Regions from separate parts of the Mesorhizobium sp. NPDC059025 genome, predicted to be linked through region 3. Evidence: predicted binding sites of a transcription regulator. Region 3 holds the regulator's gene; each other region holds the start of a gene.
What was found. Region 3 encodes LexA, which represses DNA repair genes until DNA is damaged. Its sites were predicted from a motif close to TGTTCNNNNTGTGTTCNG; they were not measured.
Positions count from the first base shown of each region.

Region 1: the regulator LexA is predicted to act here: its motif matches at 2,732-2,749, upstream of ACFWYE_RS24315 (DNA recombination protein RmuC).
Region 2: the regulator LexA is predicted to act here: its motif matches at 3,489-3,506, upstream of ACFWYE_RS27205 (YifB family Mg chelatase-like AAA ATPase).
Region 4: the regulator LexA is predicted to act here: its motif matches at 2,963-2,980, upstream of ACFWYE_RS11215 (ImuA family protein).

Region 1 covers NZ_JBHYIM010000012.1:59,901-67,428, forward strand. Annotated here, with positions in the region: gene truA (tRNA pseudouridine(38-40) synthase TruA) at 1-683, opposite strand, end outside; gene ACFWYE_RS24300 (GNAT family N-acetyltransferase) at 693-1,202, opposite strand; gene fmt (methionyl-tRNA formyltransferase) at 1,199-2,134, opposite strand; gene def (peptide deformylase) at 2,149-2,679, opposite strand; gene ACFWYE_RS24315 (DNA recombination protein RmuC) at 2,782-4,041, shown strand; gene ACFWYE_RS24320 (GFA family protein) at 4,066-4,473, opposite strand; gene ACFWYE_RS24325 (hypothetical protein) at 4,723-4,848, shown strand; gene ACFWYE_RS24330 (HlyD family type I secretion periplasmic adaptor subunit) at 4,929-6,197, opposite strand; gene ACFWYE_RS24335 (type I secretion system permease/ATPase) at 6,336-7,528, opposite strand, start outside.
Region 2 covers NZ_JBHYIM010000015.1:116,506-124,033, reverse strand. Annotated here, with positions in the region: gene ACFWYE_RS27230 (GtrA family protein) at 1-93, opposite strand, end outside; gene ACFWYE_RS27225 (glycosyltransferase) at 201-1,181, shown strand; gene ACFWYE_RS27220 (class I SAM-dependent methyltransferase) at 1,207-1,905, shown strand; gene ACFWYE_RS27215 (transporter) at 1,908-2,270, shown strand; gene gshB (glutathione synthase) at 2,483-3,424, shown strand; gene ACFWYE_RS27205 (YifB family Mg chelatase-like AAA ATPase) at 3,587-5,119, shown strand; gene ACFWYE_RS27200 (hypothetical protein) at 5,390-6,169, shown strand; gene ACFWYE_RS27195 (transglutaminase-like cysteine peptidase) at 6,163-6,786, opposite strand; gene ACFWYE_RS27190 (polyhydroxyalkanoate depolymerase) at 7,039-7,528, opposite strand, start outside.
Region 3 covers NZ_JBHYIM010000001.1:703,827-711,354, forward strand. Annotated here, with positions in the region: gene gltX (glutamate--tRNA ligase) at 3-1,424, opposite strand; gene ACFWYE_RS03425 (ComEC/Rec2 family competence protein) at 1,516-4,068, shown strand; gene lexA (transcriptional repressor LexA) at 4,095-4,817, opposite strand; gene ACFWYE_RS03435 (LysR family transcriptional regulator) at 5,012-5,899, opposite strand; gene ACFWYE_RS03440 (antibiotic biosynthesis monooxygenase) at 6,015-6,365, shown strand; gene glp (gephyrin-like molybdotransferase Glp) at 6,629-7,528, opposite strand, start outside.
Region 4 covers NZ_JBHYIM010000004.1:4,457-11,984, reverse strand. Annotated here, with positions in the region: gene ACFWYE_RS11240 (NAD(P)/FAD-dependent oxidoreductase) at 1-710, opposite strand, end outside; gene ACFWYE_RS11235 (HpcH/HpaI aldolase/citrate lyase family protein) at 808-1,689, shown strand; gene ACFWYE_RS11230 (DUF1737 domain-containing protein) at 1,717-1,926, shown strand; gene ACFWYE_RS11225 (hypothetical protein) at 1,992-2,336, opposite strand; gene ACFWYE_RS11220 (metallopeptidase family protein) at 2,333-2,755, opposite strand; gene ACFWYE_RS11215 (ImuA family protein) at 3,003-4,013, shown strand; gene ACFWYE_RS11210 (DUF6504 family protein) at 3,967-5,436, shown strand; gene ACFWYE_RS11205 (error-prone DNA polymerase) at 5,439-7,528, shown strand, end outside.

The sequences.
Region 1 (7,528 bases), on a different contig from region 3:
TCACGCGCTTCCAGCGCAGCCTTTAGATCGGCGGCGGTCCATGCGCCTTCGCCGACGCGCTTCAGCGAGCCGACCATGGAGCGGACCTGATTGTGCAGGAAAGAGCGCGCCGAGGTGCGGACTTCGATCGCCTCGCCCTGCCGCGTGACATCGAGCCGCTCCAGCGTGCGCAAAGGACTGTTGGCCTGGCATTGCGTGGAACGAAAGGTGGTGAAATCGTGCCGGCCGAGCAGAACCTTCGCCGCCTCGTGCATGGCTTCGGCATCGAGCCGCTTCGGCACCCACCACACCTTGCCCATGTCCAGCGCCGGAGGCGCGCGACGGTTGGCGATGCGGTAAAGATAATGCCGGCCGACGGCCGAGAAACGCGCATCGAAATCACCCGGCACGGCAGCCGCGCTTAATACGGTGACCCGTTCGCCAGCGCGCTGCATGTAGGCGTTGACGGCGTCGCGCACGGTATCGGCCGGCCACTCCTTGCTGAGATCCGCATGCGCGACCTGGGCCGTGGCGTGCACGCCGGCATCCGTGCGGCCAGCCCCCCTTATGGAGATGGCATCGCCGCAGAAACGCTCTATCGCCTGTTCGATCGCGGCCTGCACCGAATGCTGGCCCGCAGCCTGCCGCTGCCAGCCGGAATAAGGCCCGCCGTCATACTCGATGTCGAGGCGATAGCGGGGCACGTCCGGACGCTATGCCGCCAGCGCGGTGCCGAAAGCCGAAGCGTAGACCAGCTCACCGTTCTGAGGCGCCTCGCCCCAGGCCTGGGCCTGCAGCGCTTCGCCCTGATACTCGCTGGCGAAACCGGCTGCACGCTCGTGGCTGTAGCCGAAACGGCCATAGTAGGCTGGATCGCCCAGCACGATTGACAGGTTTTCGCCGGCATCCTTGAGGCGGATGTGAGCCTCGCGCACCAGCGCGCCACCGATGCCCGTGCCGTGGAAATCCGGCTCGACCGCAAGCGGCGCAAGCGCCACCGCAGGGAACTGCCTGCCACCGTTCTCGACATAGAGGCGCGAGAACAGGATATGGCCGACAACCTGGCCTTCTTCTTCAGCGACCAGTTCCAGGACGGCATCGCCTTCGGTGACAATCGCATCGACGAGACCAGCTTCGGTCTGCTGGCCGAAAGCATGTTCTTCAACGAGGCGGATCGCCTCGCGATCCCGCGGCGTCGCCGCGCGTATCGACATCATGCTCATGACAGTTTCATTCCTTCTTCCAACTTTGCGCCGCGCAGGAACTCCTGTGCGGTAACGGGCTTGCCACCCGCACGCTGCACCTCGACCAGCCTGACCGCGCCTGACCCACAGGCGACCGTCAGCCGGTCGTCGAGAATTCCTCCCGGTTCCCCCATGCCATCGACTACAGTCGAACGAAGCAACTTCAGTCGTTCGACACGGCCGCCAATCGTGGCCTCGCACCATCCGCCGGGGAAAGGCGAAATGCCGCGAACATGATTGTGGACCACATCCGCGGGGCGGGTCCAGTCGATCCGGGTCTCCGTCTTATCGATCTTCGCGGCATAGGTCACGCCCTTGGCGGCCTGTTCCACAAAGCTCAACGTGCCCGCCTCCAGCCGTGACAAGGCCTCGACCATCAGTCCGGCGCCCGCCACCATCAGTCGATCATGCAGTTCGCCGGCCGTCATATCGGGATCGATCGCCAGTTTTTCAACCAATCCGACCGGACCGGTATCCAGCCCCTGTTCCATCTTCATGACCATCATGCCGGTTTCGGCATCGCCGGCCATGATGGCACGCTGGATCGGTGCTGCACCACGCCAACGTGGCAAAAGCGAGGCGTGACCGTTGAGGCAGCCAAGGCGCGGCGCATCGAGGACGGGCTTTGGCAGCAGCAGACCATAGGCGACAACAACGGCAACATCGGCGTCCAGAGCCCGAAACGCGACCTGTTCGGCCTCATCCTTCAGCGAGACTGGCGTATGCACGGCTATGCCGAGCCGCTCAGCCTCACGCTGCACCGGCGAAGGCGTCAATTCCAGGCCGCGCCGGCCGGCGGCACGCGGTGGCTGGGTATAGACGGCAACAATGTCATGCCCGGCCCCGGCCAGCGCACGCAACGTCGCGACCGAAAAATCAGGCGTGCCCATGAAGACCACGCGAAGCGCCATGAATGTGTCCCGGGTCAGCCCACCAGGCGGCTTGGCGCCTTGTCGCGGGCAAGCTTCTTGAATTTCTTGACCACCATATCGCGCTTCAGCTTCGAGATGTGGTCGATGAACAGCACACCGTTCAGGTGATCGATCTCGTGCTGCAGGCAGGTGGCCATCAGCCCATCGGCTTCGATCTCCTGCAGGCGGCCGTCGCGATCCAAGTAACGGACCCGGACGGTGGCCGGCCGCTCGACCTCGGCATAATAGTCAGGGATGGACAGGCAACCTTCCTCATAGACCGAGCGCTCGGAACCGCTTTCGAGAACGTCCGGATTGATGAAGACATGCGGAGCAGGCGGCTCGCCTTCCTTGGCGAGATCGATTACCAGCATGCGCAGAGGCTCCCCGATCTGGATCGCGGCCAGACCGATGCCCGGAGCGTCGTACATTGTCTCCAGCATGTCATCGGCCAGCTTGAGCAACGGTTCGTCGATGCGCTCGACCGGCTTGGAAACCTGGCGCAGGACGGGATCGGGAAGAATGATGAGCGGCTTGATCGACATATCGCTCACCTAAAACCTTGCAGGGAAAGCGTCAACCGCACTGCCGCCAGCATGTTCATGGTTTGATCTTCTCCTGTCGCAAGAATCGTTTATGCTGGTCGGATGAACGACCTCAGTTCCATCCTTTCCGAACCTGTAGCCCGGCTCGGTGCGACCACAGTCACGCTGGGCCAGGCGCTGGGTTTCGTCGTGTTTCTCGTCCTTGTCCTGTTCCTGGCGCTGATCGTCGCCTTGTGGCGTGCCGCCAAGGCGCGCAGCATCGCCGCAGCCGAAGCTGCCGACCATGCTCGTGATGCCGAAGCCCGCATGGCCGGCATTCTGCAGAGCCAGGCCGAAATGCAGGGGCGCATGGGAGCGCTGGCGGAGGTATTCGGCGCGCGCCAGGCCGAACTGACGCAGTCAATCGGCCAGAGGCTCGACGCGATGACCGGCCGTATCGGTCAGACGATGACCGAGCAGACGAAGTCGACGCATGAAAGCCTTGCGAGGCTGCAGGAGCGACTGGCCGTGATCGACACCGCGCAAGGCAATATCCAGTCACTTGCCGGACAGGTGGTGCAGTTGCAGGCGATCCTCTCCAACAAGCAGACGCGCGGCGCCTTCGGCCAATCGCGCATGGAGGCGATCGTTGCCGACGGACTGCCGCACGGCTCGTACGAATTCCAGGCAACACTCACCAATGGCAGCCGGCCGGATTGCCTGGTGAAAATGCCGAACGCCGCGCCATCGCTGGTGGTCGACGCCAAGTTTCCGCTCGAGGCCTGGAACGCCATCCGCGCCGCCGAAAGCCCCGAGCTGCAGAAGGTGGCGGCGCAGGCGTTCCGGCGCGATATCGAGGTGCACATCCGCGACATCGCCGAGAAATATCTTATCCAGGGCGAGACCCAGGATACCGCATTCATGTTCGTGCCCTCGGAATCGGTATTCGCCGAGATCCACGAAAATTTCGAGGCGCTGGTGCAGCGTGCCCATCGCGCCCGCGTCGTCATCGTCTCGCCGTCACTGCTGATGCTGTCGATCCAGGTCATCCAGGCGATCCTGAAGGATGCGCGCATGCGCGAACAGGCTCACCTGATCCAGGGCGAAGTGATCCGGCTGATGGAGGACGTCTCGCGCCTCGATGAAAGGGTCCGCAAGCTGCAGACCCATTTTGGCCAGGCCTCGAAGGATATCGACGATATCCTCGTTTCCTCTTCCAAGGTCACCAAGCGCGGCCAGAAGATCGAGGCGCTGGAATTCGGGGGAACGGAAAGCGCCGACGAAACGGCGGCCGGGCAAGCCAAAAACGGGTCCGCGCCACGGAGCGCAGACTCCAAGACCGGGCAGCTCAGGCTCCGCGTGGTCGATCCCGACGACGCCTGATCGTTCCTGGCCGCATGCCGGCGCTCATTGCGCCTCGATCGTCGTCTCTACGCTCTCGAAATGCGGCAGCCAGCGCAGCGCCGATCCGTGCCATTTTTCCGATCGCGGCACGAGATCCTGCCGCTGTCGGGTGGTGCCGATCCTGATGCCGTAGACCTTCGGGCCATCGCCAGCGCCGACGACGTAAAGGTGTGAACCGCACTCCCCACAGAAGGCCTGCAGGCGCCTGGCGCCGCTGCTGCCGGTCTTCACATAGATTTTGGGCTCGCCCTTGATGAGCCGGAACTGCGCTTCCGGCGCCGGAACCGTGAGGCGAAAAGCCGTGCCGGTAAGCTGCTGGCAGTCGGCGCAGTGGCAGATCGAGGCTGTGCCGGGATCGACCTCCGCTTCATAGGCAATCGCGCCGCAATGGCAGCTACCGTCGATCTTCATGGTTTTTCTCCCGATGTTTCAGGCAATCTAGCGCTGCAGAGCAGCCGGGCAATGGCTGTTTGCAACTGGCCTCATCAGTGTTGGAGCGGAATGCGGCCAGACGACCCGGCATTCCGCTCATCCCCTTGTTTTGCCGCATGATCCTGGTTCGAACAGCCTGCGACTTTTTGGGATCATGCTCTGGCGGGTGCCTTGCTCTTTGCAAGATCTGTTGTTTCATTGGTTCCTGTCCCAACGGAGGAGCGAATCATGGCTAAAGGTTCGATGAGACCGGGCAAGGAAGCCCGCAAACCCAAGAAAGACGCCAAGAAGCCCGCAGCCGCACCGGCGATAAAGGCAACGCCCGTGCAGGCAACGCGCATCAAGGACAAGTGAGGCCAGCTGGCACGCAACCAGCGCTTCGCAGCCGGCGCCTGTCGCGCCGGCTGTAAGTCCAGTGTTCCGGGAAACGTGCCCTACACCTCGCGCAGCCCGCGCCGGAATGCGGCCATGAACGGTTCCATCAGATAGGCAAGAACCGTCCGCTTTCCCGTCACGATCAGCACTTCGGCGGGCATGCCGGGCATCATGACGATGCCATCGTCCAACGCTTCCAGTTCACTTTGCGGCACCTCGACCCTGGCAAGATAATAGGACTGGCCGGTTGTTTCGTCGGTCACCCTGTCGGCAGACACCGATTTGACCGTCCCCGTGACACGCGGCATGCCGCGACTGGAATAGGCCGTCAGGTGAACGGTCGCCTGAAGGCCCGCGGCCACGACATCGATGTCGCTGGGCGATACCCGCGCGTCGATCAACAGTTCCTCATTGGTCGGCACGATGTCGAGGATGGCCTGGCCCGGCCCGATCACACCGCCAGAGGTCTTGAACTTGAGGTTGGCTATCTTGCCGGTGACCGGTGCGGTGATGACGGTGCGGTCGAGTACATCCTTGCTGGCATTCAGCCGTTCAGCCGCATCGATGTAACCTGCCCTCGCCTTCTCCAGCTGATCGGCGATATCGGCCGACTGTGTGGCTCTCAGCGACATGCTCTGGGTGTCCAGTTCACCGATCTTCTGCTCCACTTCGGCGATCTGACCCATGAAGCTGCCGCGATCACCGTCCAGCGCCGCCTTTGACCGCTCCAGCTTCAGTGTCTCGGAGCGAGCCAGCAGTGCCTTGTCGACCAGGCTCTTCTTGACGCTGTGTTCCTGTTCGGTCAGCGCAAGCTGCGCGTCGACGCTGACCACCTGCGCCCGCAGACCCAACAACTGCTCTTCGAACTGGCGCTTGCGAACATCGAGGATCTGCAATTGCGCCTCGAGCGAGGAACGACGCTGGTTGAACAGCAGGGTCTGGCCGGCGATGATCTTTCTGGCCCGCTCATCGGCGCTGGCCAGAAGGTCTGGTGGAAAATTGATCTCGCTTTTGTCCTCCTGCTCAGCGCTCAGGCGCGCCTGTGTCGCCTGCAGCGTTCGAGCCTGCTCCAGATAGAGGTCATAGAGGGCCGCCGCCTGCGTGCTTTGCAAGGTGACCAGCGGATCGCCCGCACGAACCAGATCGCCGTCGCGTATCCTCAACTCCTTGATGATGCCACCCTCTAGATGTTGAACGGTACGCCGGCTCCCATCGGGACTGACAATGCCGGTCGCTGTCGCTCCCTCCGCCATCGGCGCCAAGGCCGACCAGGCAATACCGCCGATGATGAACAGATAGGCGAGAGCCATCCCGTAGCGAACAGGCATTCGGACAACCTCCTGCAATCTGGGCGGCTCGACCCTGACGTCGATGACATTCGGCGAACTCCGGACGAGCGCCTGCGATTTACCGGGCTGAAGTTCTGCCATCCCACTCTCCCCCTGGAAACATCTCACACACCCATCTCAAGCGATCTGTTCGACCTGAGACTCAGATGGCCCACTCGTCTGCGGTTTGGAATCCGTGTCTTCCTCGGCCTGCGTTTCGGCCCTGATCACATGCAGCGGCGCGCGCTCCCCCTCCTTGGCGATGGAGCGCAAGCGGACCAGAACCTCGTCGCGCGGCCCAAACAGATGCAGGCGGCCATCGCGCAGGAAAAGCACCTTGTCGGCCTGGGCAAGCGTCGACGGACGATGGCCAACGATGATCAAGGTCCTCCCCTGTGCTTTCAACTCGGCGATCGCGGCCGCCAGAGCGGATTCACCCACCTGGTCCAGATTTGCATTTGGCTCGTCGAGCACGACGATCCTCGGAGATCCAAACACGGCGCGGGCAAGACCGACGCGTTGACGCTGGCCACCTGACAGGCGTGAACCTGAATCGCCGATCGGCGTCTCGTAACCCTGCGGCAGGCGCTGGATCATGTCATGGGCATGCGACAGCCTGGCTGCATCGATCACCGCCTGGTCCTCGGCTTTGGCCATGCGCGAAATGTTGTCGCGCACGCTGCCGGAAAACAGCTCGACATCCTGCGGCAGGTATCCCATTGCCTCGCCGAGCTGCTCGTTGTTCCAGTGCTGGACATCGGTGCCGTCGAGGCGCACGGTTCCGGACGTTGGCAAAACGATGCCGGCGATCAGGCGGCACAAGGTGCTCTTGCCACTGGCCGACGGGCCGATGATCGCAACGGCCTCGCCGGGCTGGAACGCGACGCTCAGATTGTCGATGATGGCGGGCCGCCCGGGCTGGACAAAGTAGGAGACGTTCTCAAGCGTGATGCGCCCCTCCGGCTCCGGCAGGCGGATGCGGTAGGGCTCTGCGCTGACATTCTGCAAGCGCTCCGTCAGCCTTGCATAGGCGATACGCGTCTGACCGAGATTGCGCCAGATCGCCATCAGGTGCTCGACAGGTGCCAGGGCGCGACCGAGCAGGATCGACGACGCGATCATGACGCCGCCCGTGGCGGCGCCCTGCAGCAGCAGATAGGCGCCGAGGCCAAGCGTTGCCGACTGGACGAACAACCGCACGAACTTCGTGATGCCGACGATGGTTGCGCCGCGTTGCGAAGCCACATCGGAGGCGCCGAGAAAGGCATCGTTGCTGACACGGAACCGATCAAGCAGGCCTGGCAGCATCCCCATCGCGCGGACCACTTCCG
Region 2 (7,528 bases), on a different contig from region 3:
GATGGCACTGATTGTCAGCACCACCAGCGCGACGACAAGCGTCCAGGCAAGATCACGCCGCCAGCCCGAGGCCCTATTTTCGGCCGCGCCCATCGAAAAGCCCCCAAACCCAGATGTGTCTAAACCTAGCCTTAACGGCTTCAATAAATAGTAAAGTCAGCCTCCAGCGCTCGGTCGCCGGGGTCCAGCGAGAAACAGCGATGGTACACGAAGTCCGCTATGAACCGACGATTGCGGTCTTGCTGCCCTGCTACAATGAGGAGCTGACCATCGCCGATGTCGTGCGGCGGTTTCGCGAGGCGCTGCCCGTCGCGACGATCTACGTCTATGACAACAATTCGAAAGACCTTACGGCGCTGAAGGCACGCGCTGCCGGCGCCGTCGTCGTGCGCGAGCCAAGACAGGGCAAGGGCAATGTCGTGCGGCGCATGTTTGCCGACATCGATGCCGATATCTACCTGATGGCCGATGGTGACGGCACCTACGCGCCAGAGGACGCACCTCTGCTCATCAATACGCTGCTTACCGAGCGCTGCGACATGGTTGTCGGCACCAGGCGCGGCGTCACGAACGATGCCGGGCGGCAAGGCCACGCTTTCGGCAATCGCCTGTTCAACAGCCTGTACAAGCGCCTGTTCGGACGCGATTTCACGGATATCTTCTCCGGCTACCGCGTCTTCAGCCGGCGTTTCGTCAAGAGTTTCCCGGCGGTGTCGGGCGGCTTCGAAATCGAGACGGAGATGTCGGTACACGCTTCGCAGCTCAAGCTGCCGGTCAGCGAGATCGCACTCGACTATGGCCGTCGCGTCGAGGGATCGTCTTCAAAACTGTCAACGTTCCAGGATGGCGCCAGGATTCTCTGGATGTTCACCATGCTGATGAAGGAGACGCAGCCGCTGCGCTTCTTTGGGGCGATTTCCATTTTGCTGCTGACTGCCAGCGCGGTCCTGGGCGTGCCGGTGTTTGTCGAGTTCGCCGAAACGGGTCTCGTGCCGCGCATTCCCACCTGGGTGCTTTCGGTCGGACTGCTGCTTCTGTCGATGCTGATGCTGGCAACCGGACTGGTCCTCGATTCCGTCTCGCGGGGCCGGGCAGAGCAGAAGCGCATTTTTTATCTCAGCATGCCGGGTCGCCAGAACAGTACCGCCTCCACGCCAGATGCGTCGAACAGGGCGGCTTGACAGCAATCGTTTTGGAGAAATCTCCTTGAACCGCGAAACCACCAATCGCATCCGCTTTGTACTCGAAGATGTCCTGCCGCCGGTCATCCGCGACTCGCGGCTGTTCCGCTCTGTCGCCAGCCTGGCCTGGGGCGACCATATCGCGCGGCTGGCTTCCTTTCGCGAACGTGCTCCCTTCCTGACCGCGGAGGAGTACGAGACGCTCTATCGCGACCATCCACGGGTTCATGAGGGCACGGACAACTCGCAGGCCTGCATAGAGAAGATCATCGCCTCGACGGTCGGTCAGTCGGTCTGCGATGTTGGCTGTGGCACCGGCATTCTGCTGAAACGTATTCGCGCGGCGCGCGAAGGCGGCCGCTATGTCGGTGTCGACTTCGTTGTCGAGGATGCGGCCGCCATCGACGGCATCGACTATGTCGCCGCGCGCATCGAGGATCTGCCTTTCGAGGATGGCGCCTTCGACACCGTGGTCTGCACCCATGTCATCGAGCACGTCCTCGAATATCGGCAGGCGATTGCCGAGTTGCGGCGGATTGCCCGCAAACGCCTGATCATCGTCGTCCCGCGCGAGCGGGAATACCGTTATTCCTTCAATCCGCATTTCAACTTCTTCCCCTACACGCACTCGTTCCTGCGTGCGATGCATCCGGTGCCGACCAGCCATGTCTGTGTCGATGTCGGACGCGACATCTTCTACTGCGAAGACCGGCCCGGGGCTTGATCGTGGTCGGCGCGCTGCCTTTTCCTGTGCTGGCGGGTCTGGTGCTGACGCCGCTGATGATTTCGGCAGGTCAGGTCCTCTTCAAGCTCACAAGCGCGCGCGCCGGCGCGGCCGACCTGGCTGGCCTGATCGCAACCATCCTGGATCCTTACCTGCTCGCCGCCTTTGCCATCTACGGCATCGGCACGATCGTCTGGGTCTATGTGCTGAAATCCGTACCGCTCACCGTCGCCTATCCGTTCATGGCGATGACCTTCTGCGTCGTGCCGCTCCTTGCCTGGGGCCTGCTTGGTGAGGCCCTTACGGCGCGATATATGCTGGGCACGGCATTGATCGTCGGCGGTCTGATCGTCATCAACGCCTGAGGTCGATGCTCTTGCGCCTTCCACCGCTGGTGTCACCGGTTAGGCGGTTGCGGCGCTTGACAGGTTGAGGCGCGTCGCTTCATGTCCTGCTCGTTGGAGCGTTGCCGCTTTTCGCGGAAACGCGGGACGCTCTAACTCTTTGTTATCGTGCAATTCCGAACGCAGAACCGCTGCGTACTCTTGCTGGAATTGCTCCAGATTGGAGACCCTGCATGTCCCTCGAAGTCGCCGTCCAGATGGACCATGTCTCGACCGTCAACATCGCCGGCGACACCTCCTTCGCGCTCTCCCTGGAAGCTCAGCGGCGTGGTCACAGATTGTATCACTACACACCGGACCGGCTGTCATTGCGGGATGGCAAGGTCTTCGCTCGCATCGAGGCGATGCAGGTGCGCGACGTCAAGGGCGACCACTTCACGCTCGGCGAGGCTGTGCGTACGGATCTCGCCGAGATGGACGTGATCCTGCTGCGCCAGGACCCGCCCTTCGACATGAACTACATCACCACCACGCATATTCTTGAACGCATCCATCCGAAGACGCTGGTGGTGAACGACCCGGCCTGGGTGCGCAACAGCCCCGAGAAGATCTTCGTCACCGAATTCGCCGACCTGATGCCGGAGACGCTGATCACCAAGGATCCGCAGGAAGTGGCCGCTTTCCGCAAGGAGTTCGGCGACATCATCGTCAAGCCGCTCTACGGCAATGGCGGCGCCGGCATCTTCCATCTGCAGGAGGCCGACCGCAATCTGGCCTCGCTGCTGGAGATGTTCGGCCAGCTGTTCCGCGAACCCTACATTGTCCAGCGTTACCTGAAGGACGTGCGCAAGGGCGACAAGCGCATCATCCTGATCGACGGCGAACCGGTCGGCGCTATCAATCGCGTGCCCGCCGAATTCGAGTCGCGCTCCAACATGCATGTCGGCGGCCGGGCGGAGAAGACGGACCTGACCGCGCGGGAGCGCGAGATCTGTGCCCGTATCGGTCCGTCGCTGAAGCAACGCGGTTTCATCCTCGTCGGCATCGACGTGATCGGCGACTACATGACCGAGATCAACGTCACCTCGCCGACCGGCATCCGCGAAGTGAAGCGCTTCGGTGGCGCGGACATCGCCGCCCTGTTCTGGGATGCGGTGGAAGCCAAGCGCGGCTGACCTTCCCGCGGCCGTTCCGTTGCTTCGCCGATGCGGCAACGCGACGACATTCTGCAAGTGTGTTTGTTCATGTATTGTTCTTGATCTGATCGGGAAACCATGCTTTTCTTGACCTCGTGGCCGTTGCGGCCATGCGGGTAGGCTGCCCGCCTGGGGGCTCGGATGGTTTCTCGCGTTCGCACGGTGGCGTTCCAGGGCATCGAGGCCGTGCCGGTCGACGTGCAGGTGATGATCGCGCCGGGCAAGGTCGGCATGTCCATCGTCGGCCTGCCGGACAAGGCGGTGGCCGAGAGCCGCGAACGCGTCCAGGCGGCGCTTCACGCCTCCGGCCTGTCGATGCCGGCGCGCAAGGTGACGGTCAATCTGGCACCGGCGGATCTGCCGAAGGAAGGCAGCCACTACGATCTGCCCATCGCGCTTGGCCTGATGGCTGCACTCGGCGCCATACCGGGCGACATGCTCGCCTCCTATGTCGTGCTGGGCGAGCTTTCGCTGGATGGCACGATCGCGGCGGTGGCGGGTGCGCTGCCGGCGGCGGTCGGCGCCAATGCCGAAGGGCGCGGGCTGATCTGTCCGCACGCCTGTGGCCCAGAAGCGGCCTGGGCCGGCCCCGACATCGATATCGTCGCGCCACGCAGCCTGATCGCGATGGCCAACCATTTCCGCGGCACGCAGGTGTTGTCACGCCCGGAACCCGGCGTGCATCAGAGCGCACGCAACCTGCCGGACCTCGCCGATGTCAAAGGCCAGGAAAGTGCCAAGCGTGCGCTGGAGGTGACGGCCGCTGGCGGCCACAATCTGCTGATGGTCGGCCCGCCCGGGTCCGGCAAGTCGATGCTGGCACAGCGTCTTCCCTCGATCCTGCCGCCGCTGGCACCGAAGGAATTGCTGGAAGTCTCGATGATCGCCTCGGTTGCCGGGGAACTCGCCGGTGGCAAGCTGACCGACCGGCGGCCATTTCGTGCGCCCCATCACTCGGCTTCGATGGCGGCAATGGTTGGCGGTGGCGTGAGAGCACGTCCCGGAGAGGTGTCGCTTGCCCACAATGGCGTACTCTTCCTCGATGAATTCCCGGAATTTTCGCCGCAGACGCTCGATGCGCTGCGCCAGCCCTTGGAAACCGGCGACTGTGTGATTGCGCGCGCCAATCATCGCGTTGCATATCCGGCGCGCATCCAGCTGGTCGCGGCGATGAACCCGTGCCGTTGCGGCATGGCCGGCGAACCCGGTTATCGCTGCCTGCGCGGCGATCGTTGCCGGACCGACTATCAGGCCCGCATTTCAGGACCGCTGCTCGACCGCATTGACCTCAGGGTCGATGTGCCGGCCGTTTCGGCCAGCGATCTGATCCGCCCGGATCAGGCGGAGCCGAGCGCGGTTGTGGCAGAGCGGGTGGCGCGGGCGCGCGCGACCCAGCGCCGGCGTTTCGAGGCTCAAGGCATGACCGGCGTTGCGCTCAATGCCCATTGTTCGCCAGCCATGATCGAGGCGATCGCGGCGCCGGATACGGCTGGCCTTGCCCTGCTCAGCGAAGCCAGCGAAAAGCTCGGCTTTTCCGCTCGCGCCTACCACCGCGTGCTGAAAGTCGCGCGCACCCTGGCCGACCTCGATGATTGCGAAACGGTCGGGCGCATCCATCTGGCCGAGGCGATTTCGTATCGCATGGCTCCGGAGCGTTTGTCGCAAGCCGCTTGAGGAGCAGTCCATCGGCCGTATTGCCACGCGCGGCGACTCACTCTCGAATGACGATCCCAGCCGAACCAGGGTCCCGTCTTGATCGAAATTCTTCAGCCCTCTCCCTTCGCACCTCTGCCGGAACCGGAACCCGGCTGGTTCGACGTTTCCTATGCCATCACGGGCGACGGACTTCTGGCATTGCTCAGATCCACCTGCGATGTCACGGGAAACTGGTATCGCAACGTAAAAACCAAAGGTGCTGCCCGGCCGCTGCTGACCAAGGACGCGATGGCCAGGCTGTCGATCTTCGACGGCATGACGGAGTACGGGACGATCGAATTTCCCCTGGAGACGGCGTTTCCGGTCTTTGACACCCATCAGGACGGCGGCTGGATCGTCGCCAGTGCCCGCTGCAGGCCGACCGACGCGAACGCGATGCTGTTCAACGACAAAGGGGGCGTCGCCAACCGATTTTGTCTCGGCGACGGAATCGAGCATCTGCAATGCGATGATCGCGGCAACATCTGGGTTGGCTATTTCGACGAAGGCGTATTCGGCAACGATGGCTGGAAGCTGCCGGGAACCAAGGCGCCCATCAGCATGGCGGGCCTGGTTCAGTTCGATCCATCGGGCAACGTCCTCTGGCGGCTTGACGATCCATCCATGGCCGACTGCTATGCCCTGAACGTCAGTCGCGGTACGGCGTGGGCCTACTACTATACCGATTTTCCAATCGTCGAAATCGCGACAGCGACCAGCCGCACCAGGATCCGCCAGACGACGGTCACGGGCGGGCATTCGCTGGCCTGCGACTCGGAAGGCGCCATGATCGTCGGCGGTTACTCCCCTCACAAGGATCGTGTCACCTTGCTGGAGTTTCGAGACGCAGTCCAAAACGTGGCTCGTTTTCGCCATGCATTGCAAAGCACGTTTTCCGAACGTGCCTCGCTCTGTCAGGCACGCGGGAATACGTTGCACATCGTGCAGGACGGCTTCTGGAATAGATTGACGCTCGACGACGTCCGCCTGGCCGCAGCGCAGCGTATGGCGAAAAGAAACCGCTACTGAACAGCGCCCACCAGCACCTGCTGGCCTTCGCGGATCGAGACCCAGCGACCGGTGTTGTCGATGGCCTGGCGCTTCAGGAAGCGATAGCCGCTCTGATCCCAGGGCTTGACCTTGTCGGTCAGGTTGTCGAGCACGAAATCGCCCTTGTCGGTGCGCACGGTGAGCACCGCATGGCCTTCGCCATCCGGCTTGCGCACGACCGTCACCAGCAGGTTCGCGAGGGAAATACCTTGCCTGGCCAGCCGGCGACGCTTTTCGAGCACATAGTCCTCGCAGTCGCCGACGCCCTTGTCCGGGTAGGCCCAGACCTCATCCTTGCCGTAGATCTCCAGGTCGCTGAGCGGCTTGACCGCGGCGTTGACCGAAGCGGTGACGCGGGTCAGCTTGCCCCACAGCGCGGACGTCAGCCTGGCCGGCGCCAGATCCTTCGGACGAACCGAGCATTCGGCTGGACGCGTCTTGCAGAATTCGTAGTGGCCGATGGGCTGGGTGGTCGGGCCGCCGGTTGCCATGGCTCCCGCCGCGGAGGCTGAGGGCACCGCCCAGACCGCAGCAGCGATCCCGATCGCCGCAGCCGCAAAGACACGCAAACCTTGCGTCGCTGGTGAGGAATTCATCGTCCCCCGCTCGCCCCTGTTATTAACGAAACGTTAATGAGGATTTACATGGCGTGTCAATTCGTCCCTGTGGCGGATTCACCGAAAGGGTTAACCGCGCCGTCGTCATTGCGCTGATTGCGCAACACCCGGCGATGCCGATTTCACGCGAAATCCGGTCCAGTCAGGAAAATAACGATGCGGCGGCAGGGTTCTGCGAACCATCCGCACGCAAAATGGCGGCAACATACCGCCCTATTCACAAATACGTGATCAAGCCTGAGCCGGCTTGCTGGCCTTCCGCTTCACGGCGACCCTGTTGCTGCGGCCGTAGCTGGTGATGAAGTCAACGATGCGCGGCACGATCTCCGAGCGGAAGCGCGAGCCGTTGAACACGCCGTAGTGGCCAACGGCAGGTTGCATGTAGTGTGCCTTCATGTCGGCAGGGACGTTCGCGCACAGGCTGTGCGCCGCCTCTGTCTGGCCAAGGCCGGAGATATCGTCATTCTCGCCCTCGACCGTGAACAGCGCGACGTTGCGGATGGCGCTCGGGTCGACCCTGGTGCCGCGATGCTTCATCTCGCCTTTCGGCAGGGCATGGCGCACGAACACGGTTTCCACGGTCTGCAGATAGAACTCGGCTGTCAGGTCCATCACCGCCAGATATTCGTCGTAGAATTCGCGGTGCTTCTCGGCGTTGTCGCCATCGTTCTTCACAAGGTGCATGAAAAAGTCCTTGTGGGCGATGATGTGCCGGTCGAGG
Region 3 (7,528 bases):
TCCTAATCGATTTGATCTGCGATGCGAGCAAGACTTTCGTCACGACCAAGCACGGCGAGCACGTCGAAGACGCCGGGTGAGGTGCTGCGGCCGGTCAGTGCCGCACGCAGAGGCTGCGCCACCTTGCCGAGTTTGACGCCCGCCGTTTCGGCATAGGCGCGTACCGCGGCTTCGGTCGTGGCGACGGTCCACTCGTCAAGCGCCTGGAAATGGCCAAGCACGGCTTTGAGAACGGCCTTTGCGTCGACGTCGAGCAGCGAAGCTGCTTTTTCGTCCAGTTGCAGCGGTCGCTGGGCCGCGATGAAATAAAGACTGTCGGCCAGTTCCACCAGCGTCTTGGCGCGTTCCTTCAGGCCGGGCATCGCCTGCAGCACCTGGGCTTTCTTCTTGTCGTCCAGCTGGTCGACCAGTGCTTCCCCATTGGGCAGATAGGGCAGCGTATCGAAAAACACCTGGGTCAGCGCCGCATCGTCCATACCCCGCATGTGCACGCCGTTCAGCGCCTCAAGCTTGGCGAAGTCGAAGCGGGCAGCACCCTTGTTGACGTCGACGATATCGAACCACGACACCATCTGCTCGATCGACATGACCTCATCATCACCATGGCTCCAGCCAAGGCGGGCGAGATAGTTGAGCAGCGCCTCAGGCAGGTAGCCCATGGCGCGATAGGCCTCGACGCCGAGCGCGCCATGACGCTTGGAAAGCTTTGCACCATCGGCACCATGGATCAGGGGAATATGCGCCATCTTTGGCACATCCCAGCCCATGGCGCGATAAATCGCGGTCTGCCGGGCGGCATTGGTCAGGTGATCATCGCCCCGGATGATGTGAGTGACACCCATGTCGTGATCGTCGACCACGACAGCATGCATGTAGGTCGGCACGCCGTCCGAGCGCAGGATGATGAAATCGTCGAGATCTTTGTTGGGAAAACGCACCTCTCCCTGCACGAGATCGTTGACCACGGTCTCGCCTTCGCGCGGCACCTTGATGCGGATCGCACCTGCCACACCCTCCGGAGCCTCGGAAGCATCACGGTCGCGCCAGTGGCCGTTATAGCGCGGCGGCAGCCCTTGCGCGCGGGCGGATTCACGCATGACGTCCAACTCGGCTGGCGTCTCGTAGGCATAATAGGCCTTGCCCAGCCGCACCAGTTCCTCGGCGACCTCGCGGTGGCGCGCGGCGCGCTGGAATTGCGAAACGGCCTCGCCGTCCCAGGTCATGCCCAGCCAGCTCAGTCCTTCGAGGATGGCGGCGGTGGCGGCGTCAGTCGAGCGCTCGCGGTCGGTATCCTCGATGCGCAGCAGCATCTTGCCATTGGTGTGCCTGGCATAGAGCCAATTGAACAACGCCGTGCGTGCGCCGCCAATGTGCAGATAACCGGTGGGGGAGGGAGCGAAACGGGTTACGACCTGATCGGACATGGAACTCTCGGGAAGAAGCGCAGGAGCGCGGACTTTCGTTGTTTGGGCGTTCATGTAGCATAGGAGGTCAGGGGCGCAAGGGGCAGGCCCGATGGCTGGACCGGGGAGGGTTGGGCGAGGGGGCGCTGATGCCGAACAGGGCATCAACGAGCGTCTTCTATTCGTGTCTCCGGCCGTCGATGACAGCAATGCCGCGGCGGCATCGCCTGACATTCAGCCGATCGGAATGCCATCATCGCTCGATGATCTGCTGGCAGCGCGCCAGCATCCTCGTTCCGATGCCCTGGATATGCCTTCCGGCGACAAGCCGTGGCTGGAAACCCGCTGGCAGAACTTGCGAAAGCTGATTGGCGGGGACCTGCGCGGCCCGTTCGCCGGGGCGATCGCGTTGGAGCTGGATCGCGGCGTCGCGTTCCTGTTCGCGCCGGTCTTTCTCGGGGCTGGAGCGACGGTCTATTTCTCACTCGATCGCGAGCCTGCCTTCGCGCAGTTGATTGCCGGCAGTGCTGTCCTTGCTGTCATTGCGCTGCTTTCACGCTCCCGCCTTGGCTTGCATCTCGCCGCGATGGCCGTCCTCTTCCTCGTGCTCGGTATCCTTGCCGGCAAGGTCGAGACGTGGCGCATGCCGAGCAACGTACTGGGAGCACAGGTGTCGACCAGGGTGACAGGCCGCGTCATTTCAGTCGAGCCGATGGCCAGTGGACGCACGCGGCTGACGCTCGACGTCATCGGTACTGAAAAGCCCAAGCTACGCTATCAGCCGGAGCGGGTGCGGCTTTCGGCTTTGGCAATGCCGGCCGAAATCCGCGCCGGGTCGATCGTTTCCGGCTATGCCCGGCTGATGCCGCCAGCCGGTCCGGTGCGGCCCGGCGGCTATGATTTTTCTTTCGAAAGCTATTTCGACGGGATCGGCGCGACTGGGTTCTTCATGGGCAAGCCGAAGCTTGAACCCCTGGAGAAGGTACCTGCATCGCTGCCCACTCGGCTGTCGGTGGCCGTCGAGACCGCACGCGAAACGATCGCGGATCGCATTCGCGCTTCGATTGGTGGGCCTGAGGGCGAGATCGCCGCGGCACTGATTGTCGGCGTGCGCGCCGGCATTCCGAACTCCGTCAACGAAGCCATGCGAAGGACGGGTATCTATCACATCATCTCGATATCCGGCCTGCACATGGCACTCGTCGCAGGAACCGTGATGTTACTGCTGCGCGGCGCTTTCGCGTTGTTTCCGGATTTCTCAGCGCGCCGGCCGGTCAAGAAATATGCTGCGTTCGCAGCCATTTGTTCGATTTCCGCATATCTCGCGATCTCCGGGGTGGTGGTCGCGGCGGAGCGTAGTTTCATCATGCTGTCGGTGATGCTGATTGCGGTGCTGTTCGACCGAGCGGCGCTGTCGATGCGCAACCTGGCCATCTCGGCGATGATCGTGATCCTGACCGCGCCGCATGAAGTGGTCGGTCCGTCTTTCCAAATGTCGTTCGCCGCGACTGCCGCCTTGATCGGCGCGTATGCGGCTTGGGCGCAACGGCGCGAAGTCATGCCTACCCCGGCACCGCTGGCACGCTCGTTCACCGGCTTTCTCGCGCACAAGTCGCTGATTGCGGTTGCTGGCATGGCTGCAACCTCGATCATCGCCGGCCTTGCCACGGCGCTGTTCGCGGTCTGGCATTTCCAGCGGGTCTCACCCCTGAGTTTGTTCGCCAACCTGGCGGTGATGCCAGTGGTTTCGTTTGTCATGCTGGCTGCCGTTCTCAGCGCGATTGCCATGCCGTTTGGCGCCGATGAACCGTTTCTCTATGCGATGGGCAAGGGACTGACGGTGATGATGGTGATCGCGGACTGGATTTCGCAGCGCTCCCCGGTCGACGGGGTTGGCCTTGTCTCGACGCAATCGGTGCTCTTCATTGCCGTGGCGCTTGCCATCGGTGCGATGGCGACGACATGGCTACGTTTGCTGGCATTGCCCTTTGTGCTGGCCGGTCTGATAGCGATGGGCAATGTAGAAACGCCCGATGTGTTGATCTCGGAGGACGCACGGCTCGTTGCCCTGCCAGTCGGCGATGACAAACTCGCTGTCAGCCGGGCACGACCCAATCCCTTCACGCTCGACAACTGGCGCCGGGCGCTCAACGTAGAGACGACGGTCTTGCCAGAAGATGTTTCGAGTGACGTCGAACTGACTGTCGAAAATGCACTCGACATGCCGCTTGGCACGCCATTCCTGTGCACTCGCCAGCTGTGCTTCGCTCGCCATCCATCTGGGGCTGTCGTGGTGACGACCGCTCGCATCGATGCAGCCAGATCGGCTTGCGGAGTCGCGGCACTCATTGTGATCGACGATGCGACCGCACCAGATCCCTGCAACGATCCGACTGTGGTGGTGGTCACCAAGCAGGATCTGGCCCGCGTCGGCAGTGCTGCGGTGCGCTTCGATTCCTTGCCAGATAAGCCGGCTAATATCTTGTTCGCGATCGATGCCAAAGATCGACCCTGGCATGTCCAGCGTGAATTTACGCGCGAGGCGAGGGGATTGCCGCCTCGCCTTGAAAACACGCCTAAATCCAAGCCCAAACCGTTGAACTCAAACCACCCCGCCCATTCAGACACACAATTTCCCGGAAAGTCTGTTTCCGGCAATCTGTAGTCGGCTAAATTTGTAGGGTGTCCGGTCTAATAGCGACGGATCAATCCGACCAGTTTACCTTGTACCTTGACCCGATCCGGTCCAAAGATTCGTGTTTCATAGGCAGGATTGGCTGCTTCCAACGCAATCGAGGCGCCCTTGCGACGGAAACGCTTGAGCGTCGCCTCTTCCTCATCGACCAATGCCACGACGATCTCGCCGGGATTGGCCGAATTGGCATTGCGGATGATGACCGTATCGCCATCGAAAATGCCGGCTTCGATCATGGAGTCGCCTTTGACTTCCAGGGCGTAGTGCTCGCCTCCCGAAATCATGTCCGGCGGTACGGAAATCGAATGGGTGCGGTGCTGGATCGCGTCGATCGGTACACCGGCAGCGATGCGTCCCATCACGGGGATGGAAACGGAAGCTGCGACGTCGTCGTCATTGCTAGGCGCCTGCAGGCGTTGCGGCTCCTTGGGTACAGAACGCCCCAGGCTGCCCTGGATGACCGCCGGAGAAAACTTCCTGGCTGCGTTAAGGCCGGGAGCAATCGAATCCGGCAACCGCAGCACTTCCAGCGCGCGAGCCCGGTTCGGCAATCGGCGGATGAAGCCACGTTCCTCCAGAGCAGTTATTAGCCTGTGGATTCCTGACTTGGAGGCCAGGTCCAGCGCCTCTTTCATTTCGTCGAAAGAAGGGGGGATTCCGCTTTCCTTCAGCCGTTCATGGATGAAGAGCAAAAGCTCATGTTGCTTGCGTGTCAGCATCGCCACCCTCCGTGGAACGGAACCGGAATCAGAAAAACAAACCCGGAACAAACACTATCTGTTCCATTTGTGTTCCGCAACCATTTAAAGTTTAATGAATTTGTTGACGCTTTGTTCAGCCTAGCAAGAAGCCAGGCTGTTCCCTGTTGCCATATCTCCCGTCGCAGAGCAGGCCGAAGGATGCTGCCCTACCCTTACTCGGCAAATAGATTCTCAGCCATGTAGTCCACGAAAACCCGTACTTTGGGCGAGAGATGGCGATTTGTCGGCCACAATATTCGGAACGTACCCGTTTCGCCGAGATAATCCGTCAGCAGCGATACCAACTTGCCTTCGGCCAGTTCTGCAGACACGGCGAACGGCGGCAGACAGGTGATACCGAAGGACCGTTCGGCGAGGTAGATCAGCGGCTCCAGCGTGCTGGCAACGGTGGTCACGGGAAGATCGAGTTTCAGGTCACAACCGCTGCGCACGAGGGGCCAGGGCTCGAGCCGCCCCGAATTCGCGTAACGATGGTGGAGACAGCGGTGCTTGAGCAGGTCCTCCGGCACTCTGGGCGTACCATGTTCGGCGAGATATTTCGGTGCCGCGACGAGTTTGTGCCGAAAAGTACCGAGTTTGCGGCTTATCAGGCGCGTGTCCCGGATGTCTCCGGTGCGGATCACCGCGTCAAAGCCCTCTTCGATGACGTCGACCAGCTGGTCTGTAAAATCAAGGTCGAGATTGATATCCGGATATTGTTCCATGAAGGCCGATATGGTCGGCATCAACAGCATGCCCGCGAGCGGGAGAGAGACGCGAAGCTGTCCTCGGGGGCTCGCCTGCGATCTCGCAAGCTGGATCTGCGCTTGCTCGTATTCCGATTGAATGCGCCGGCAGGTTTCGAGAAAGAAACTGCCTTCCTCTGTCAGAGCCATACTCCGCGTCGAGCGGTGAAAGAGGCGGGCGCCCATTTCGTTTTCGAGCCGCGCAATCGCCTTGCCGACGGCCGAGGCCGTAAGGCTGAGCCGGCGCGCGGCACCGATAAAGCTACCGGCTTCCGCAACCTGTACGAAGATACCGAGTGGTCCAAGCTTGTCCAATTGCGGAATTTTCTTCGTTATTGATGGGAGAGAATGGGCATTTATCTGCTCATCTGTCCTGAATATCCAGAGGTTGCCGCGGCAAGATCGCCGCAATCGTCAGATGGAGACACTCATGGACAAGCCTACCGCAGCCTTTTCTGCATCTCCTCAGTCAACGACTTTTGTCGTGAACGTCATTCACGCCCATCCAGGAAAGCAGGAGGAGGCGTTTGCTGTCATCCAGGATGTCGTGCACTACGTGGCAGAGCGCAAGGAAGGTTTTCTCTGGAGTACGCTCGCCAAGAGCACCGACGGCGAAACCGTCGTCAATGTCGAAGCAATCCACGGTGCCGGCAATGTCAGCGAGTTTTTCTCCGATCCTGTATTCCTGGAGAAATTCCGGAAGCTCGACACCGTATCGAGAAGCGAATTCCACACCTACACGGTCGATGACCTTGTCTTGCCGAAGCGCGCAGTGAAGTGATCGTCAGATGAACTGCCCGGGGCAGCACTGGATATCCAGTTGTACCACTGCCGCTGACAGCATCGAAAACAGGCGCACCCATCGCTTCAGGTGAGCCGAAAATATCCGGGAGCCAGCGGCGGACAGGAGTCTGAACAGCCCGAACAAAGTGACGTTGTCGGCTCCCGGTATTGTCTCAGAGACCGCATCCTCGGGTCTCGTTCGCACAAAGTCGCCGCAAGAAGACCTTAATTTATTTCGGAACGTGTATCTGCCAGCGACGGTCAGCGCAGCATCAATACGTTGCAGATGGAGCCGGCTTCTGCTGCCGCAGCGTGCGGCGCTCGAATGATCAAGCCGTTGGCCTCCGAGAGAGTCCGGAGCATCGAGGAATCCTGCACGCCAAACGGGGTAGCCCTCAATGTGTCGCCGTCGAGTTCGACCCGGGCACGGATGTAATCCTGACGGCGGTCATTGGCTCCCATGTTGGTGGCGAGCCGCGCTTCGCGGATGTTCTGGCTGAAAGGCCGTCCACCGAGTTGCGCCAGCAGGGGGTTCAGGAAGAGTTGCGAGCAGACCAGACTAGCGACGGGGTTGCCGGGCAGCCCGATGCAGCGGATTGCACCCATGCGGCCGAACATCAGTGGTTTTCCGGGGCGCATGGCGAGCTTCCAGAAATCCAGTGTCATGCCTTCACCGGTCAGGACCTCATGGACGAGATCATGGTCTCCGACAGAAGCACCACCCAGCGTGACGATCACGTTGGCGCCAGCCTCGACCGCCTGCCGTATTGCGGCGGCTATTGCTCCCCTGTTGTCGGGGGCGATGCCAAGGTCCAGTGCACGCGCACCGACGGACTGAGCTGCCGCTGCCACTCCATAGGCATTGGACGAGATGATCTGATCCGGCCCCGGCGTGCTACCAGGTGGAAGCAGCTCGTCGCCGGTGGCGATGATGGCCACCAGAGGGCGGCGCACCACGGCAACGGCCGGATGGTTGGCGGAAGCGGCAAGCGAGAGCGCGGCGGCGTCGAGAACCCGGCCCTTCTTGAGCAATACGTCACCGGCATTGAAGTCCAGGCCTTTGCGACGGACATTACGCCCCTCGGAAGAGGGCTCGTGAACCTCGATCGTGTCGTCGCCGAGGTCGCTTACGTTTTCCTGGATCACGATGGTATCGGCGCC
Region 4 (7,528 bases), on a different contig from region 3:
TCGCGCGCCTCGAACACGAACACCGAGCGCTTGCGCGGCTCGACCGGCAGTTCGATCCCGGCCATCGCCGAAACCTTGCCGGCATTGGGACCAGCGGCGTTGACGACGATGCCGGCCTGCAGCGTCTCGCCATTGTCGAGCGTCACCGACCGGACCTTGTCGCCGTCACGGGCGATGGCGGTGACGGAAGCGGTGATCAGGTCGACCGACTTGCCGCGCAAAGCCTTGCGGAACAGCTGCAGATAGGCATGCGCGTCGAACCAGCCCTCGCCGGAGCGGCCATAGGCACCGGCGGTGATGCCTTCCGCCGACAGCCATGCGAAACGGCGGGTCAGCGCCTCGGCGTCCTCCAGCACGATATCGGCGCCTTCGGCGACCTGCACGTCGTGGTTGGCCCTCAGGATCGGCAAGCCGTTCTCGCCGGCCAGGATCAGATAGCCGCCCTCGCGGAAACCGATATCGGCGTCTTCACCGAATTCTTCCTTCAGCCGCCGGAACAGCTTCAGCGTGAACTGCGACAGCCGGATGTTTTCCGGGATCGAGAACTGCTGACGGATGGAGGCGCAGGACAGCGTCGTTGCGGCATGCGCGAACTGCGGATCGCGCTCGACCAGCGCGATGGAGCCGGTGAAGCCTTCCTCGCGCAGATAATAGGCAACCGAAGCGCCAACAATGGCTCCGCCGATGATCACGATGTCGTATTGCGCCATGAAGTCTGTTCCGGATTGCAGTTCTGGAGGTTAAGCAGGTTCAGCCACCCTCCCGCAAGCCCTTGCAAGGGCCAGCTTTGGCGGGCAAGAAGACCAGATGGTTGAAAATCCCTATCGTCCGCGCCGTTCCGTTCTCTACATTCCCGCCGCGAACGAGCGCGCGCTGGCCAAGCTCCCGGCCCTTGCCTGCGACGCCGTCATCATCGACCTGGAAGACGCCGTAGCCTCCGGCGAAAAGGTTTCGGCGCGTGACCGGCTCGGCACGATCTTCGCCAATCGCCCGCAGCGGCGCTGCGAGATGGTGGTGCGCATCAACCGCTTTGGTGGTGAGGGCGGGCCCGAGGACCTGGCCGCGGCCCTTGCCTGCCAGCCGGACGCCATCCTGCTGCCCAAGATCAACACGCCACGCGACATCCTGGAAGCGGGCGACGCTCTCGATGAGGCTGATGCGCCCGACGAGGTGAAGCTTTGGGCGATGGTCGAGACCCCCAGGGCGCTGATCAACATCGCAGCCATTGCCGAACTCGGCCGTGATCCCGCGTCGCGGCTCGCCTGCCTGGTTGCCGGCACCAATGACCTGATCAAGGAAACCGGCATTCTGGCCACGCCGGACCGACGCTATCTGGCGCCATGGCTGATGCAGATGGTGCTGGCCGCGCGTGCCGGCGGCATCGCCCTTCTCGACGGCGTCTTCAACGATTTCCGCAACCTGGACGGATTTGCCCGCGAATGCGCCGATGCCGCCGGCATGGGCTTCGACGGCAAGACGCTGATCCACCCGGCGCAGATCGAAGCGGCCAATGCGGCTTTCTCCCCCTCGGAGCAGGCCGTTGCGGAAGCCAGGGCCATTGTCGCGGCCTTTGCGAAGCCGGAGAACACCAACAAAGGTGTAATCGCACTGGAAGGCAGGATGGTTGAGCGTCTCCACTTGGTCCAGGCCGAAAAATTGCTGGCGAAAGTCGCCAGCATCGGCGCATGATCGGATAGCCGCTGCAAGGACAGGACCATGCGCCTTTACCGCTTCCTCACCGCCGTCGACGACGCCACCTTCTGCCACAAGGTGACAGCCGCGCTGAACAAGGGCTGGCACCTCTACGGTTCGCCGACCTATGCCTATGACAAGAAGGAAAAGGTGATGCGCTGCGGCCAGGCCGTGGTGAAGGATGTCGATGGCCAGGAGTACGTTGCCGGCGAAACCAAGCTGAGCGACTGGTAGGTCTCTGGAGCGTTTGTTCGCAATTCCAGACGGAAAGCCCTAACAACTTTTCCTGGAATTGTGCGCTACAGGCCGAGCTTTTTTCTCAAGATTTCGTATTGGGCGGGCGAGGTGTCGGCCATCGCCTCGGCGCGATCCGAAGGCAGGTCTTCGAATGGTATCGGTCGATCGAATTGGCTGATGGTGAGGTCCCATTTGACGCCATGGACCCGATTATAGAAGTGCGTACCACCCGTTGTGCGGGTCTTGAGGATATCGCCGCCGAGGATATCGTGGACGGCGATGGCGGTGACGCTGCACTGACCTTTTGCCGGATTATCCGGTGTCCAGTTGCTTGACGTTTCCAGGCTCCAGGCCTGTTTGAGCTTTTCATGCAGCTGAAGCGGAGTCATCTCGTCGCCCTTTGTCATTCCGCCGACGCCTCGATGCGCTCCATGTCATCGTCGGAGAGGCCGAAATGGTGGCCGATCTCGTGGATCAGTACATGGGTAACGATGTCGCCCATCGTTTCCTCGTTCTCGGCCCAGTAGTCGAGAATGGCACGGCGATAGAGCGTGATGCGGTTCGGCCCTTCGCCGGTCGCGGGGTTCCAGCGTTCGGCGATACCGCGGCCTTCGAACAGGCCGAGCAGGTCGAAGGGGGTCTCCAGCGACAGGTCGTCCATGATCTCGTCTGTCGGGAACTCCGCCACCTGGATGACGATCTCGCCGGTCAGTTTGCGAAATTCCTCCGGCAGATGCGCGTAGGCTTCCAGCGCCAGCAGCTCAAGCTCCTCGAGAGAGGGGGAAAGCTCGTTGTGCCAGGTGCGGGTCTTGTAGATGCGGGCCATTCTTTATCCTTTGATCCCGGCATATAGGCTGTTGCGGCAAAATCGGCAAATAAAGCATGCTCCCGGACTGACAGGCGGCGCTGCAAAAGGCTGCAGGCTTTCGGAAAACAAGCGCGGCGCACATCCGGGTACTGTTTTCACCGTGACAGGAGAGGAATAAATTCTCCATGAGTCCGCTTGACTCTCATTCCGCCCTCTGGAATCTATAAGAACATAACAGGAACAAATTGACTGGACGCTGACCGACATGGCGATAAACGCCGTGGCGCGAGACACTGTTTTTGCCTTGCGCCGCCAGATCGCGAAGATTGAAGGAACGCTGCCGGAGCGCCTTGAGGTGCCTGTCGGCTTCGACGCGGACCGTATGCTGGTGCGCCGCAGCGGCGTGGCCGAAAGCCATGGCTTGCTCGCCACTGGTGCGAACCGCTTTGATGCTGCCTTGAATGGCGGACTGCCCAAGGCTGCCTTGACCGAATTCCATGGTGTCGAGACCCGCGATGCCGGCACCGTCGCCGGCTTTGCGCTGGCGCTTGCCGGCCTGCTGCTGAAGTCGACGGAAATCCCGGCACCCATCCTGTGGGTCGGTACCACCGAGATCTTTCGCGAGGCAGGTTTTCCGTACGCGCGCGGACTTGAGGCCAATTTCGGCATCGCACCAGAGAACCTGCTTTACGCCGAGGCGCCGAAGATCACCGACGCCTTGTGGATTGCCGAAGAAGCGGCAGGCTTGAGCGCACTCTCTGCTGTCGTGCTGGAGCTGCGCGGCAATCCTGACCGGCTCGACCTTACCGCCACGCGCCGGCTGCATCGCCGCGCGCTCGCCGCAGAACGGCCGGTCTTCCTGCTGCGTCAGGCCGCCTTTGCCGAGCCGACCGCTGCCCCCGTCCGCCTCGTTGTCGCGCCGGCGTCGGCCACATTGCGCAAAACCATGGCCGGCCCCCTGGACGGCACGATCGGCTGCCCTGGCATCGCTGTCACCATCGGCAAGAGCCGCGCCGCACAGCCCGGACAATTCACATTGGAGTGGAACCCCGATGAACGCACATTCCTGGATCGAACGCACGCGGGCGCAACCCACCAGCGGCCATGGAACACCCAGAACCGGGCAAAGAATCCTGTCGCTGTGGTTCCCTTATCTTCCGGCGGAACGGATCCTGCGGCAGCGGCACGGCCGGTCCTGGCGTTCCCGTCCCGCCAGCCATTGCCCGCTGGTGATCAGCCATCGCGACCGCAACGCCCAGCGCATCGCCGCGCTTGACGAACGGGCCGAGGCACTGCGGCTGAAACCCGGCATGGGCATTGCCGATGCCCGCGCCATGCATCCGGCAATCGATGTTGTCGAGGCCGACCCACAGGCAGACCTGCGTCTGCTTGAAAGCCTGGCCGACTGGTGCGATCGCTACACGCCGCTGGTCGCGCTCGACGGTGCCGATGGCCTGTTCCTCGACATCACCGGCTGCACACATCTGTTCGGCGGCGAGCACGCCATGCTTGACGAGATCCTGGCCCGCTTCTTCCACCAAGGCTTCGATGTTCGTGCCGGCATCGCTTCAACAGCGGGGGCAGCCTGGGCTGCCGCCAGGTTTCGCGGCCGCTGTATTATCGAAATAGGACAGGAAGAGGCCCTTCTCATCCCGCTGCCACTCGCGGCACTGCGCCTTGAACCCGCCGTCCGCGGCAGCCTGGAAAGCGTTGGTCTGCGTACGGTTGGCGCTGTCCTGGCGGCACCACGCGCGCCGCTGGCGCGCCGTTTCGGCGTTGCCTTGCTCCTGCGCATCGACCAGGCGCTCGGACGGCAGGACGAAGCCGTCTCACCACGCCTGCCCATCGCTCCGCTTTCCGTCGAACGCCACCTCGCCGAACCCATCACCTTGATCGATGACATCGAACGGCTGGTGCTTCTGCTAGCAACGGCATTGAAAACCGATCTCGAGCGACGGGGTGAAGGCGCTCGCGCGGTAGCGCTCCTGCTTTTCAGGGTCGATGGCGTGGTTACGCGTCTTGTCGTCGGCACCTCGCGGTCGATGCGCGAGCCGCGGTTGATCCTGAGATTGTTCCAGGAAAAGCTGACCGCGATCGCCGAGGACTTCGACGCCGGCTACGGCTTCGATCTGGTTCGCCTCGCCATCTTGGCGACCGCTCCTTTCGACATGCATCAGGCCGACCTTGCCGATACCACCGAAGACAGTGGGGAAGACCTGGCACTGTTCGCCGACCGTATCCGTGCGCGCCTGGGCGAAGGGGCCATCCTGAAACCGGTCACCGTCGAAAGCCACCTGCCGGAACGTGCCGTTGCGGTGATCCCTTATTGGCAGGACGCACCGCGGCGGATTTCGCCGCCGAAGAAGCCGGCCGGACCCAGGGAACTGCCTTCCGCCGTGCCTTACCAGCCGGAACGTCCGATCCGGCTGTTTCAGGCGCCTGAACCCGTCGAAGTCCCCGCCTCGGAAATTCCGGACGGTCCGCCGCGGCAATTCCGCTGGCGGCGGGCACTCTACCGCGTCGCCAAGGTCGAAGGGCCGGAACGTCTCGCCGCTGAATGGTGGCGCAAAGACGAACCAACGCGTGACTATTTCCGCATCGAGGACACCGACGGCCGCCGTTATTGGCTCTACCGCCAGGGCTTCTATGATGCTTCGAAGCCGCCGCCGCGCTGGTTCATGCACGGGGTGTTTGCATGAACATGATTGTTCAGCGCGCACCGGCCTATGTCGAATTCGGCGTGCAGTCGAATTTTTCATTCCTGCGTGGCGCCTCGCGCCCCGAGGAACTGGTCGTCACCGCGAAACTTTATGGTTTTTCGGCGGTCGGCCTTGCTGACCGCAATACGGTCGCAGGTGTCGTACGCGCCTGGCAGCAGTCGAAGGTCGAAGGCATAGCCTATCATCCCGGCTGCCGACTGGTTTTCGGCGACGGCACTCCCGACATCCTGGCCTATCCGCAGGATCGCGAAGGATGGGGGCATCTGTGCCGCATGCTCACTCAGGCCAATCTGCGTCCCGAGACGGAAAAGGGCGCGACGCTGCTTGAGCGGGGCGACCTGCTGGAATGGGGCGACCGCCTGTCGCTCGCCGTCCTGCCTGATCTCCTGGGCAAAGGCGAAACGCAGCTGGCCTTGCTGCGCCAATTGAAAGATCGCTTCGACGGCAATCTATGGTTGGCGGCGGCTCCCGATTATCAAGGCAACGACCGCTTCAGGCTGGAACAGGCAGCAGCCCTGGCCGCCGCGGCCGGCCTGCCCCTGATGGCGACCAATGACGTGCTCTACCACACGCCCGCGCGCCGGCCGCTCCAGGATGTGGTCACAGCGATCCGCCTCAATGTCTCCGTCGCCGAAGCCGGTTTCGAACTGGCGGCGAATGCCGAACGCCACATGAAACCGGTTGCCGAGATGGCGCGGCTTTTCCGCAGGTATCCGGACGCGCTGGAACAGACGCGGCGCTTCAGCGAGACGCTGCGGTTTTCGCTGAGCGAACTCGAATACAACTACCCCGACGAACCGACCCTGTCGGGTCTCGGGCCACAGGAAGAATTGGCCAGGCTGGCTTGGGAAGGCGCAGCCAACCGCTACCCGGCCGGCGTACCGGCTGGTGTGCGCAAGCGCATCCTTGAGGAACTGGCACTTATCGAGCGCCTGAACTATGCGCGCTATTTCCTGACGGTGCACGACATCATGCGTTTCGCGCGCGAGAAGGGAATTCTGTGTCAGGGACGCGGTTCGGCCGCCAATTCGATCGTCTGCTTCTGCGTCGGCATTACCGAAGTGGGACCTGAGCGAATCGACACGCTTTTCGAGCGTTTCATCTCCGAGGAACGAAACGAGCCACCGGATATCGACGTCGACTTCGAACATGAGAGGCGAGACGAAGTCATCGCCTACATCTATGACAAGTACAAAGAAAAGCACACCGCACTCGCCGCTGCCGTCACCAGCTATCGCGGCCGCTCGGCCCTGCGTGAGGTCGCTAAGGCCATGGGTCTGTCCGAAGATGTTCGAAGTGCTTTGTCCAGCTCGATCTGGGGCTGGTATTCATCCGAACTCGGCGAACGGGAAACCCAGGCAGGCGGTCTCGATCGGAGCGATCCCTTGACCAGACACGTGGTCGATCTCGCCAATGAGATCATGGGTTTTCCGCGCCATCTCACCCAGCATGTCGGCGGCTTCGTCATCACCAAGGACCGGCTCGACGAGATCGTGCCCATCATCAAGACGGCGATGGACGAGCGCAAGATGGTCGAATGGGACAAGGACGATCTCGACGCGGTGAAGATCCTAAAGGTCGATGTGCTGGCGCTCGGCATGCTGTCTTGCCTGAAGCGCGCCTTTACGCTGCTGGAAGATCATTATCCCGCACGCGATGGGTTCGGCCGGCCTTATACCCTGGCGACACTCCCCGAGAGCGATCAGCGCGTCTACGATATGATCTGTCGCGCCGACACCCTGGGCGTTTTTCAGATCGAATCCCGCGCGCAGATGTCGATGTTGCCGCGCTTGCGGCCACGCACTTTCTACGATCTCGTCATCGAGGTTGCGATCGTCCGCCCCGGTCCCATCCAGGGCAACATGGTGCATCCTTATCTGCGGCGCAGACAGGGCAAGGAAGCTGCCGAATACCCCAAACCGGAATTGAAGGACATTTTGGGGAAGACCATGGGCGTGCCCCTGTTCCAGGAACAGGCCATGAAGATCGCCATCGTCGCCGGCGGCTTCAAACCAGGAGAGGCCGACCAGTTGCGTCGCGCCATGGCGACATTCAAGCGCACCGGGACCAT